3 regions of the Vibrio sp. 378 genome follow, and region 2 is predicted to be linked to each of the others. Evidence: predicted binding sites of a transcription regulator. Region 2 holds the regulator's gene; each other region holds the start of a gene.
The links. The regulator PurR, encoded in region 2, represses purine synthesis genes. The targets are predictions, from matches to a motif close to TNANGNAAACGTTTNCNTNA.
Positions count from the first base shown of each region.

Region 1: the regulator PurR is predicted to act here: its motif matches at 2,938-2,957, upstream of metK (methionine adenosyltransferase).
Region 3: the regulator PurR is predicted to act here: its motif matches at 1,908-1,927, upstream of R7Q48_RS22170 (uracil-xanthine permease family protein).

Region 1 covers NZ_JAWOUO010000006.1:17,244-21,516, forward strand. The annotation lists gene R7Q48_RS12510 (SprT family zinc-dependent metalloprotease) at 1-369, opposite strand, end outside; gene R7Q48_RS12515 (DUF2189 domain-containing protein) at 438-1,235, opposite strand; gene metK (methionine adenosyltransferase) at 1,638-2,792, opposite strand; gene tkt (transketolase) at 3,108-4,273, shown strand, end outside.
Region 2 covers NZ_JAWOUO010000004.1:94,552-98,824, forward strand. The annotation lists gene R7Q48_RS09200 (DUF2007 domain-containing protein) at 1-79, opposite strand, end outside; gene R7Q48_RS09205 (TVP38/TMEM64 family protein) at 100-786, opposite strand; gene R7Q48_RS09210 (TfoX/Sxy family DNA transformation protein) at 901-1,491, opposite strand; cyclic di-GMP riboswitch class I at 1,608-1,697, opposite strand; gene purR (HTH-type transcriptional repressor PurR) at 1,985-2,989, opposite strand; gene torD (molecular chaperone TorD) at 3,457-4,104, opposite strand.
Region 3 covers NZ_JAWOUO010000021.1:5,256-9,528, forward strand. The annotation lists gene envZ (two-component system sensor histidine kinase EnvZ) at 1-280, shown strand, start outside; gene R7Q48_RS22170 (uracil-xanthine permease family protein) at 352-1,740, opposite strand; gene recG (ATP-dependent DNA helicase RecG) at 1,973-4,054, opposite strand.

The DNA of each region.
Region 1 (4,273 bases), on a different contig from region 2:
CTCAAAGGTTTTACCTTGAACGGATTTTACTTCAAAGCTGTGAGTGGTTTTGGCTGGTACGTTAAATACGGCTTCCATGACGCCTTTCCATTCTTTACCGTGAGGCCTAACTCGCCCGTAAACCTGATAAGTAATCAGGTGTGCTACTTCATGAGGAATGACTTCATCTAAGAATGCTTGGGTGTTTTCGCGAAATAAAACAGGGTTTAGGCGTACTTGATTTAATTGAAGGTAGGCTTTTCCTGCCGCTTTCCCACGGACGTCGAAGGTGATTGTTGGAATCGGGAAAGAACGTTTGAAAGCTTGTTCCGCCATCGCGATACAGCCCGCCATCACTTGCTTGGCTTTATAGCTGAGTTCTATATCCACAATTCACCTCGATAAATCAAATAAAAAAGCCCCCGCATTTGCGAGGGCCAGATCATAGCATCAGTTAATTATGGTGTGTGTTTTTTCTTGATGGTGGCATGGTAAGCGTGCCATGTACCGTAGCCTAGAATTGGCATGGTAAACAACATTCCGATCCCGTAGGTCGCAAAGCCGATAAGAATACCGCCACAGATGATCGCTGCCCAAACAATCATTGCTGGAATGTTGGATTTCACGGCATTAAAGCTGGTAAATACAGCGGTCATCATGTCTACGCGACGCTCCATCATGAGCGGAATAGAAAAGGCTGAAATACTAAACACCACACAAGCCAAAACAAAGCCAACTAAAGAGCCGATGACAAGGAAGGGTAGAAACTCACTTAAAGGTGCCCCTTGAACAGAAGGGTAGAGCGCATGAAGTAGAGCGGCAATGCGCATCCAAAATATCATACACACTGCGAGTAACACGGCGAACGCCCATTGAGATGTTGAGTTACGACCGATCGCTTTCATTGAATGGAACAAGCTTGCTTTGTGTCCGCGCTCTCTCTCCCAACTGGCATCATACAAGCCGAGCGCGAGAAACGGACCGATTAACATGTAAACAATCAAACTGGGCATGACGACCAAGTGTGTGCCTTGCCACTGTACGAGCAAAACAATGCCTATGGCTGCTGCCATAAAACAGATGCCATAGAAAGCACTAATAAGCGGCATTCGCACGAAATCATGCAGACCTAATGCGAGCCAATGAAAAGGTGCAGAAAGATTGACCGTATTGCACGGTATGGTTCTGGCGTATTCATTGTCTGGCACTTCCTTTCGCTTGTTGTGGAAGTCCGATGGATTAACAGTTCGAGGCATAACTCCTCCTTGATTTATTCCCACATTATCCGCTTATACCAACTGACAGCGGTTTTTGTTCAGTCAAACTTGAAGCGACTTTTTCAAGTTTACATCTGAGCATTGGCTTAGTTTGGTATCGGCCATAAAGATGCCTGACTCATGTCTTTACTTAAGTGTGCTTCCACAGTCGCCAGCATCCGACGTCTCTATTTAAATTGGAGTTAACAATATTTTAACTATTGGCGGAGATGGGATAATTTACAAATAATTGCTTAAAATTTATTCGGTATAAAAAATGAGGGAGAAACAGGACTGCTTTGTGGGTCAGGGCGGTATGAGCCGAAATGGCTGGATAAAAGTTGCTGAAAATAAAAAGCCCCCGCCATAGGCGAGGGCTTGATTGATTCTTGCTTGGCTTGATTATTTGATGCCAGCGAAATCGCGTAGAAGTGCAGCTTTGTCTGTCGCTTCCCACGGGAATTCTTCACGACCGAAGTGACCGTATGCCGCTGTCTTCTTGTAGATAGGTTGAAGAAGGTTAAGCATTTCTTGTAGACCGTATGGACGTAGGTCGAAGAATTGACGAACCGCTTCAATGATGATGTCGTGAGGTACTTTCTCAGTACCGAACGTTTCCACCATGATAGACGTTGGATCAGCAACACCGATTGCGTAAGAAAGTTGGATCTCACAACGGTCAGCCATGCCTGCCGCTACGATGTTTTTCGCTACGTAGCGTGCTGCGTATGCTGCACTACGGTCAACTTTTGATGGATCTTTACCAGAAAACGCACCGCCACCGTGACGAGCTGCGCCGCCGTAGGTATCTACGATGATCTTACGACCAGTTAGACCACAGTCACCCATAGGACCACCGATTACGAAGCGACCGGTTGGGTTAATGAAGAAGTTTGTTTCTTTGTTGATCCACTCAGAAGGTAGCACTGGCTTAATGATCTCTTCCATTACCGCTTCACGCAGGTCTGAAGTTGAGATTGAATCACAGTGTTGAGTTGAAAGAACAACCGCGTCGATACCAACGATGTTACCTTGATCGTATTGGAATGTTACCTGAGATTTTGCATCAGGACGCAACCAAGGTAGTGTGCCGTTTTTACGAACTTCTGCTTGCTTTTGAACAAGACGGTGAGAGTAAGTAATTGGCGCTGGCATTAGTACTTCAGTTTCGTTACAAGCGTAACCAAACATGATGCCTTGGTCGCCTGCACCTTGTTCTTTAGGGTCAGCTTTATCAACACCTTGGTTGATATCTGGCGACTGTTTACCGATTGTGTTTAGTACCGCACAAGAATCTGCGTCAAAGCCCATATCTGAATGTACGTAGCCGATTTCACGAACGGTTTCACGAGTTAACTCTTCGATGTCTACCCATGCTGAAGTCGTGATTTCACCACCCACCATTACCATACCGGTTTTAACGTAAGTCTCACATGCAACACGAGCCTTTGGATCTTGCTCTAGAATCGCGTCAAGAACCGCATCAGAAATCTGGTCTGCAATTTTATCTGGATGACCTTCTGATACTGACTCAGAAGTAAACAGGTGCTTAGCCATGTTAGCTCCACTATATCTGGTTTAAAACTGGGGAATGATAAACTCTCCAGCGCAAATTAATACTAATTTTTGTAGGTGTATCTACATCTAGACGTCTATTCTAAATTTGATTGCTCGAATTACAAGCTCTTTTTTGGTTTTTGTTATAACCAAACGTTTGCCTGATTTATTGATAATTTTAAGAACTTCGAACGATTTGGCGCGAAAGGTGCAATATTTGTGAGGTTTTGGATTGGAAAACGTTTGCACACCCAACAGGGCTTTGAGAGAATTATGACCTACTTTTCGTTTCGCTTAATGTACTCAGGAGCAGACATGTCGTCTCGTAAACATCTTGCCAATGCAATTCGTGCTCTAAGCATGGATGGTGTTCAACAAGCTAACTCAGGCCACCCAGGCGCACCAATGGGTATGGCTGATATCGCTGAAGTTCTTTGGCGCTCTCATCTAAACCATAACCCTTCAAACCCAGAGTGGGCCGACCGCGATCGCTTTGTGCTGTCAAACGGTCATGGGTCAATGCTTATTTACTCTCTACTGCACTTAAGCGGTTACGAGCTATCTATTGACGATCTGAAAAACTTCCGTCAATTGCACTCAAAAACCCCAGGTCACCCAGAGTACGGCTACGCGCCTGGTATCGAGACAACAACGGGTCCTCTAGGTCAAGGCATCACTAACGCTGTTGGTATGGCGATCGCAGAGAAAGCACTAGCGGCACAGTTCAACAAAGAAGGTCACGATATCGTTGACCACTTTACGTATGTGTTCATGGGTGACGGCTGTCTAATGGAAGGCATCTCGCATGAAGCATGCTCTCTTGCAGGTACTCTTGGTCTAGGCAAGCTGATTGCATTCTGGGATGACAACGGCATCTCTATCGACGGTCACGTTGAAGGTTGGTTCTCTGACGATACACCTAAGCGTTTTGAAGCGTATGGCTGGCATGTAATCCCAGCAGTCGATGGTCACGACTCAGACGCGATCAACGCAGCAATTGAAGCAGCAAAAGCGGACCCACGTCCTACGCTTATCTGTACCAAAACAATTATCGGTTTCGGTTCTCCTAACAAGTCTGGTTCGCACGACTGTCACGGTGCACCACTAGGTCACGATGAAATCCAAGCGGCTCGCGAATACCTAGGTTGGGAGTACGGCCCATTTGAGATCCCGGCAGATGTTTACGCTGAGTGGGATGCAAAAGAAGCGGGCGCCGCGAAAGAAGCAGCTTGGAATGAAAAATTCGAAGCATACGCTGCAGCTTACCCTGCTGAAGCGGCAGAGCTTAAACGACGTCTAAACGGCGAACTTCCTGCACAGTGGGAAGAAAAAGCGAACCAAATCATTGCCGATCTTCAAGCAAACCCAGCGAACATTGCATCACGTAAAGCATCGCAAAATGCACTAGAAGCGTTTGGTCAAATGCTTCCTGAGTTTATGGGTGGTTCTGCTGACCTAGCGCCTTCTAACCTGACCATGTG
Region 2 (4,273 bases):
CACAGTAAATTTGTTCCACTTTAAGCAGCTCACATACAATGTGTGCTTCTGCTGGGTTTTTAGCGATAAATATTTTCATCAAAATACCCACTTCACCAATTACGAGTTTTGCTGACTTGGTGTCGGCCTTACTTTATTCATAACCCATTTAGTGATGATTGGAAATAGTCCCAATAGCGCAAAAGACGCTAATACTGCGGGTGAAACAATGCCCGATAGGCTTTCAATTGTTGCTAATTGAGTACCTGCATTCAGATATACGGCTGTGCCTGGCAGCATACCTATTTGGCTAGTGAGATAAAATCGACCTACAGACATCGGTGTTAAGCCCATCAGTAAGTTGATTAGAAAGAAAGGGAATACAGGGATTAGGCGCAAGGAAAATAGATAAAAAGCTCCGTCTTTTTCGACACCTTGATTAATTGCGTTGAGTTTATTTCCGAATTTGTTTTGTACCCAGTCACGCAATAAGTATCGGCTGCTCAAGAAGGCCAGTGTTGCCCCCATAGTGCTAGCGAAAGAAACCAGTAGCAAGCTTGTCCAAAAACCAAATAAGGCTGCACCAAGTAAGGTGACTACTGCCGCTCCTGGGATAGAAAAAGCGGTAATTGCAATGTAGGTAAAAAAGTAAATCGCAGCCGAGAATACAAAATTCTGATCGAGGTATGTAGTTAGTGCTTCTTGTTGGGCTTTTGCATTCTCTAAGGTTAAATACTGGCCAAAGTTAATACCTAAAAAGACGATAGCCGCTAGTAGGATGAGACCTAATATCAGTTTCTTATTCATAATTTTGATTCCAATTTGGGATATATGTAATAAGACAGTAGGAAAACCGAAAAAATTTCACAAAAAAACCGCAGATTAGACTGCGGTTTTACAAGATAGTTTTTAGGTCGACTTTTATTGGAGGCCGTTCATCAACTCATCTCGGCGAGCTTGAGGTACCACACTCCAATGAGTGCCGTTGATAGCACCTTCTAGTGCCCATAGCAACTCAATGTTGACGGTTGCAGAGTGCGTATCTCTTATCGCTTTATAGGCGTTAAGCGCACCTTCCTCTTCAAGCTTCTCTACGGATTCGATGCCGGCTTTTTTTAGCATGCGCTCGGTAGCCAGTCGTAAGTTAGGCAAATCTTTCAAACGGTTAGGCTTTGTACTTGCTTGCTGTTCTTTCTCAAGCTTTGCCTTTTTCAATGATTGATTCGCTACTTCGATTAAGCGTTCGCTTGATTCCCATAAATCGCTGGAAATAGCGTAGTACTTTGTAACGACTGGGAAGCCACGTTTTTTATAAACGTAAGGCTTTAGCCCTTGTTTCTCGAAGTCAGATGAAGTTTTTTGGTCTGCTCTGATATGAAGCTGATTGTTTACCACTAGTGCAAACATTGTTTCATCAGCGAATAGTCCGAAGCCACCAAACATTGAGCGCGACTTGATATTACCAAGTGCCTCAAATAGCTTCATAGAGTCTTTGAGTATCGGTTTATCCATGTTTTGTTATCTCGGTGTAATTAATATTACGCCACCAAAAGTCAGGTCCGAGAGAGTAGCAAACATGCGTAAAAACAATGTCATTACAGAGTAAAGTCATTGCTTACACACTTGCCATCGGTAACCCCGCTACCTTCCATATCGTAATATGGTTCAGGCCGGAGGCTTTGCGTCCCACTCTTTCGAATGGTTTGCCCTGTGCGTGACACAATGAGCATACTTCTTATATTGAATTAACATCACGGTTTAGCGTTAAAAGTGTGATTTCGGTTCAATAAAAATGATAGATTGAATGCTCTATTTTGCATATGGAAAGGTGCAAATTGGCCTTTGAAAAGGAGTTCTTAATATATATTACATTTATATAAAACAGGGAGTTAACGTTAGTCAATTGTTATTAGAGTGGTGTGAAGTATTAGAGAATGCTTAATTTTTCCAAAAAAATAAGCGCCCCTGTAGAGCGCTTATTTAACACGGTTAAATACAGTGAAATTTAGTTCATTTTTTTCACAGTATTTCGAATTACAAGCTCAGGTTGCATTTCGAAAATTCGTTTTTCGTGTTCTTTATCTTTGATACGCTCAAGTAGAATTTCGAATGCATTTTTACCAACACGACGTTTAGGTTGGTGGATAGTCGTTAGCGGTGGAGAGAAGTATTCCGCAAGCTCGATGTTGTCGTAGCCGATCACTGAAATATCTTCAGGAATTTTGATCCCGTTTTGTTGCAAGCGGCTCATTAGGCCTAGAGCCATTGTGTCGTTAAAACAGAATACCGCCGTCGGGCGCTTGTCCATTGCGGTAATTTTATCTGCAACTAATACGGCCGTATCACATTCAAAGTTACCTTCAAGGATCCAGTCTTCATTTACAGCTAGGTTCGCTTCGCTCATTGCGCGACGGAAACCTGCAATGCGCTCTTGGCAAGCAAGCTTTTCAAAATGACCGCTTAGACAAGCGATATCCGTATGACCATTGTCAATCAGATGTTTGGTTGCAATGTAGCCACCTTCTTCTGAGTTATCCATGATCTTGTCTGCTTGTGAGCTCTCTGGGCCCCAATCCATGACCACTTTAGGAATGTCCGCATGACGGTCAAGCATCTCTTTTAGTTCTTCGGTTAAGTCAGAACACATCACTAGGATGCCATCAACGCGCTTTTCAGCCAGCATACGAATGTAATCGCGTTGTTTTTCGTAAATCCCGCCTGTGTTACATAAAATCAGAGTATAGCCTTGGCGGTAACAGTAGCTCTCAACGCCATCAATCACTTCTGAGAAAAATAGGTTAGTTGATTGAGTTACTAACATGCCAATCGTACGAGTTGAGTTGCATTTTAGGCTGCGTGCAACGGCACTTGGCGCGTAATTCAGCTCGTCAACGGCTTTCATTACTTTTTCTTGCGTTGCTTCTGCAACGAAACGCGTTTTATTGATAACGTGCGAAACTGTCGTAGTGGAAACGCCGGCTAAGCGAGCAACGTCTTTTATCGTGGCCATAAATGGTGTCCTGTATCGAGCTACTGAAATATGTCGTATTGGATGTACCTGATGCTCTAATGGTTTCACACCTAGCAATCTAAAATTGGCGCTAAGTGTCTCGGCAGCGGTTGATCCAAGTGCGACAAAAGGGTGCGTAGCAGCATCGGTCGATGAATTTTATCTTTTTCTATCTGATGAGAAATTGCCATCAACCTGTTAAGAAAACACAAAAACCGCTATATTTCAGCGGTTTACATATAAATCATATTTAATCGTTTGCGCTCACATTTTAGCCCTATGTGGACTGACTAGCAATGTTTTCAGCAAGAGATTTGTGTATTTGAAGTCACATTTTGACTGCTAAATAACCAAGCGTCTTTGCGCTAAGTTAAGGCAAACGAATATTATACCCAAGTTACTTACAATCGGTCACTTTCAGGCACACAGGAAGCCCGATAGGCAGGCTCCCTAAAAATAGGCGGCAATTATTCACCAAGAAGGTAGGCGCTGTCTAGTTTACAAAATGCAACTAATAGTTTCGCGACACTTGAGTAAAATCCAAATTCATCGAATTTTTTACATTTGTCTGAAAACTGAGGTAACCAAGACATCAATTGTTGCTGGATAAAGTCGTTTTGTTTAACGAAGGCTTCTTCCATGTGTTTTTCTTGTTCAAGCTCGTTTGAGCGGATAATCATGTTCCCGAGAAAGTCGAGCTCAACGGCTAAGTGATCCGCAGGTTCCTTTAGGTTTTCGTCTACTTGAACGCCAAATTCAGCCATCAACTTTTCCATTTCCTCAGCTGGCTTGTCATTCAGTAAACCTGATTCACCAATGTACATGGATGCGTAAGGAAGAGCGCCGTATTTTTCTGTCTTCAAAAACAGTTCACAAAAGTCAGCTGCAAGCTCTAGTTGTGCATCTTCACGATCTTGTAACCGATTCAATGCATCAACTAGGCTATCAACGGCTGGTTTTAGCGACTCATTTTCACCTAAACCTGCGAGAAAACTGCGAATTTCAACACTGTGATAGGCTTCCAATTCTTTCTCTGTTAGTTCTTTTGCGAACAAGCTCGAAAACCACCAGTAAATTTCAGCGCGTTTTTCATTAAAAGCTTTCACTTCTTGCATTTTGGGCTCCTGAATGATGCTTCAAGTCATGCATCACAAAGTCAATTAGGGATATCCCCTAAGTGTAATCAATTAAAATGAATAGCAGTAACTATAATTGTTATGTTTTATGGTCAAAAATGACCGCTTATTAATAGCAATGGGCAAGCTTGTTTTGAATCAATAAAAA
Region 3 (4,273 bases), on a different contig from region 2:
ACGTTATGGCAGTGGCTGGGTCAAAATCAGCACTGGTGTGACAGCAGATAAGCAGCTAGTGTGGATTTCAGTAGAGGACAACGGACCGGGTATCGAGCATTCCCAAATCGCGAGGTTATTTGAACCCTTTACGCGTGGTGACACCGCTCGCGGTAGTGAAGGCACTGGGCTAGGGTTGGCGATTGTGAAGCGTATAATCAGCCAACATTCAGGCTCTGTGGTGATGCGTAATCGCAGTGAAGGCGGTTTAATCGCTCAAATCAGCTTTCCTACCAAGTAAGTCGATGGCCTGCACCCTTTAAACAAAAAGCCCAACCTAAATAGGTTGGGCTTTTCTTATTCTCAATAATCTTAAGACTCTTTCACTTCCTGAGGAAGTTCATCTTCGTCTTCCAGTTTCTCTGGCAGAAGTAGATTTAAAATGATCGCTGTGATGCCACCTGCTGCAACACCAGTTGAGAAAATACTCTTAATAAATTCTGGCATAAATTGCAGGATCTCTGGTTTTTGTGCGATACCAAGTCCCATTGAGAAGGATAAGGCCATGATCAGAATTGCGCGGCGATCGAGCTCAACACGAGAGATAATACGCACACCAGCGGCAGCAATCGTACCAAACATGACAATCGTTGCGCCGCCAAGTACTGGCTCAGGAATCAGCTGAACAAAGCTAGCGACGCCAGGAAACAAGCCAAGAATCACTAACATGCCAGAAATAAAGTAACCCACGTAGCGGCTCGCGACTCCTGTTAGCATGATGATGCCGTTATTCTGGCTAAACGTTGAGTTCGGGAAGCTGTTGAAAACGGCTGCGATTGCAGAGTTTAAGCCGTCTGCTAACACACCGCCCTTAATGCGTTTCATGTACACTGGGCCTTTTACTGGCTCACCAGACACTTCAGATGTTGCGGTAATATCACCGATGGCCTCTAGTGCGGTAATAAAGAAAATCAGTACCAGCGGAATGAACAGAGACCAGTCAAACGATAAGCCATATTGCATTGGTACGGGCAGTGCTACGATCTCGGTTGCGCCTAGCTGAGAAGTATCTACCATCCCCATAAAATACGCCATGATGTAGCCCACTAGCATCGCAATCACGATTGAAGCCACACGGATGTATGGGTTTTTCGAGCGGTTTAAAATCACAATTAATCCAAGTACCGTCCCAGCCAGAGCAAGTTTGTCTAAGCTGCCGAAGGTTCCTTCATTTAATGCTGCGTAGCCACCGCCCATTGATACTAAGCCGACTTGAATCAGTGTGAGACCGATAAGAGTGACGACGATGCCTGAAACGAGCGGAGTGATGATTCGGCGGGCATGCTCCAACACGCGAGATAGGAAAATTTCTGCAAATGATGCGACTAAAATCGTACCAAAAATGGCAGCCATCATGGTGCTGATGTCTGCTCCACCGGCTTTCAGCGATAGGCCTGCACCAATAATAGGACCTAAAAAGTTAAAGCTGGTACCTTGAACAGAGAGCAAACCAGAGCCAATTGGGCCAATGGTGCGAATTTGAATAAACGAAGACACGCCTGACGCAAATAAAGACATGCTGATGATGGTATTCGTTTGGTCTGCTGGTACACCCAAAGACTGACAGATGATCAGTGACGGAGTGATAACCGCGACGAACATCGCCAATAAGTGCTGAAGTGCGGCAAAAATGGTTTGAGGCAAAGGTGGTCGATCGTTGAGTTGATAGACCAGTTCCGAAGATCGGTTTGAAGTTGTCATTGTTTGTCTCGCTAGTCGCAATATTTCCCTAGTTCTCGCTGAATGGGAGAGCAGGGTGGAGTTGACGTCGTTACCTGTGATTGCTGTTAATCAGAGTCAACTCAGGTTGGTGGAGTGTGATCTAACACACTTAAAAATTTGTGCGCGATTATAGAGAGATTTACTCAAAAAGCAAACGTTTGCTTTGTTTTTGGCGCATTAAAAAACGAGCCATTTGGCTCGCTTTCAATCATTACGCTTTGGAGTAAATATCCCGCTCACCCAACCAGCGATCGATAATCGCTGTTGCGTTAGACGGGTAATTGTCATGAATATGACGCGCAATGCGCTGAACTTCGGGAATCAGGCGTTGATCTCGAACTAAGTCTGCGATTTTGAAATCAGCAAGACCTGTCTGCTTTGTACCCAATAGTTCTCCAGGGCCACGAATTTCTAGGTCTTTCTGTGCAATGACGAAGCCATCGTTACTTTCACGTAGTACTCCGAGACGTTTTTGCGCGGTTTTTGACAGCGGAGAGTGGTACAGCAGTACACAATGGCTAGCAACGGAACCTCGGCCCACGCGACCTCTTAACTGGTGTAATTGTGCCAAACCAAGACGTTCAGGGTTTTCTATGATCATCAAGCTAGAGTTTGGTACATCCACACCAACTTCAATCACTGTCGTTGCGACCAGCAAATGCAGTTTATTGTCTTTGAAATCTTGCATCACCGCTTGTTTCTCTGCGGGCTTCATTCGTCCGTGTACTAGACCAATTTTTACGTCCGGTAGCTTACGTTGAAGCTCTTCTGCGGTATCTGCCGCGGCTTGCGCTTCTAATACTTCCGACTCATCAATCAGGGTACACACCCAATATGCCTGCTTGCCTTCGTTTAAGCAGGCATTTCGGACACGCTCGACGATTTCGTCACGTTTTGTATCTGGAATGGCAACGGTTTGAATCGGCGTTCGACCCGGTGGTAGCTCGTCAATCACGGAAGTTTCCAGATCGGCGTAAGCGGTCATGGCTAAGGTGCGAGGAATAGGCGTCGCCGTCATGATCAACTGATGTGGATAGGCGCCTTGTTTTGCGCCTTTTTCACGCAATTCTAATCGCTGATGGACACCGAAGCGGTGCTGTTCATCAATGATGACCAAAGCAAGGTGATGAAATTCAACGTGCTCTTGGAATAGCGCGTGAGTACCCACTACCATTTGTGCTTCACCACTGGCAATACGAGCCAACTCGGCTTCCTTTGCCTTACCTTTGAGTTTGCCCGCTAACCAACCGACTTGAATGCCCATTGTTTCAAACCAGTTTGCGAAGTTGATAGCGTGTTGCTCGGCCAATAGTTCGGTTGGCGCCATGAGTGCCACCTGATGGCCATGCTCAATGGCTCTAACAGCGGCCAAAGCGGCAACCAATGTTTTCCCCGAACCAACATCGCCTTGCACTAATCGCATCATTGGGTGCGGTTTTTCTAGATCGGCTTCAATCTCTTGTACTACTCGGGTTTGAGCGTTTGTAGGAGAGAAAGGCAGTTGGGCTAAAAGCTGCGTTTTTAGTTTATGACAAGGACCGAGAGGTAGCGCTGAATCCTTCTGACCTTTGCTACGCACCGCCAGCATCGATAAGTTTTGTGCGAGCAATTCTTCCATGATCAAGCGGATTTGGGCAGGATGTTTGCCTTCGTCAAACTCATCTAAATTAATGGTTGGTGGTGGGCGATGAATGGTGTGCAGCGCTTGCGACATCGTGATTTGATGGTCATACAACCCCGCTGGAAGTAATTCCTGCACTGCGGTTTTATCAAGCAGGGCTAAAGCTTGTTCGGTAAGGTTGCGTAATGTGATTTGGCGTAAACCATCGGTGGTGGGATAAACAGGGGTTAAGCTCTGTTCTACATCGGGCTTTTGCTCGCTGACGTAAAACTTGTAGTCAGGATGAACAATTTCCAAACCCATGCCACCGCGCTTAATTTCACCGTAAGCATGTACTAACTTACCTTGCGTGAAATTGTTCTTCATGGCTGCGGTAAAGTTGAAAAAGCGCAGCGTGATAGTGCCATTACCGTCGCTGATTTTTACCGTTAGCATTTTGCGCTTACCGAAGATGGTGTCGACTGCCATGACCTTACCTTGCACTGCCGCCCAAAGGCCAGCATGCAGTTTGGCAATAGGGTAAATACGAGTACGATCTTCGTAGCGTAACGGAAGGTGAAACAGCAAATCTTGAACGCTATGTAAGCCAACTTTGACGAGTTTTTCTGCGACTTTCGCGCCAACTCCAGAAAGGGAGGTTAATGGGACGGCAGATAACATTTGGGCGGACATAGAGGGCTCAAGAAAATGGTTAACATAGCAGTATGTTAACCATGGAGCTGTGTTTTTGTACAGGAAAAAATAGTCATGCTTTAGTTAGTGTCATGATTTGACTGATAACCTATCATTCCGAGGAGCTTTAGCGACATCAGGAGCCTATTTCCAACAAGTATGTCGCTGAAGTTAATACTATCAGCATCTGTATATTTGAGAATTAGATCCTGAACCACG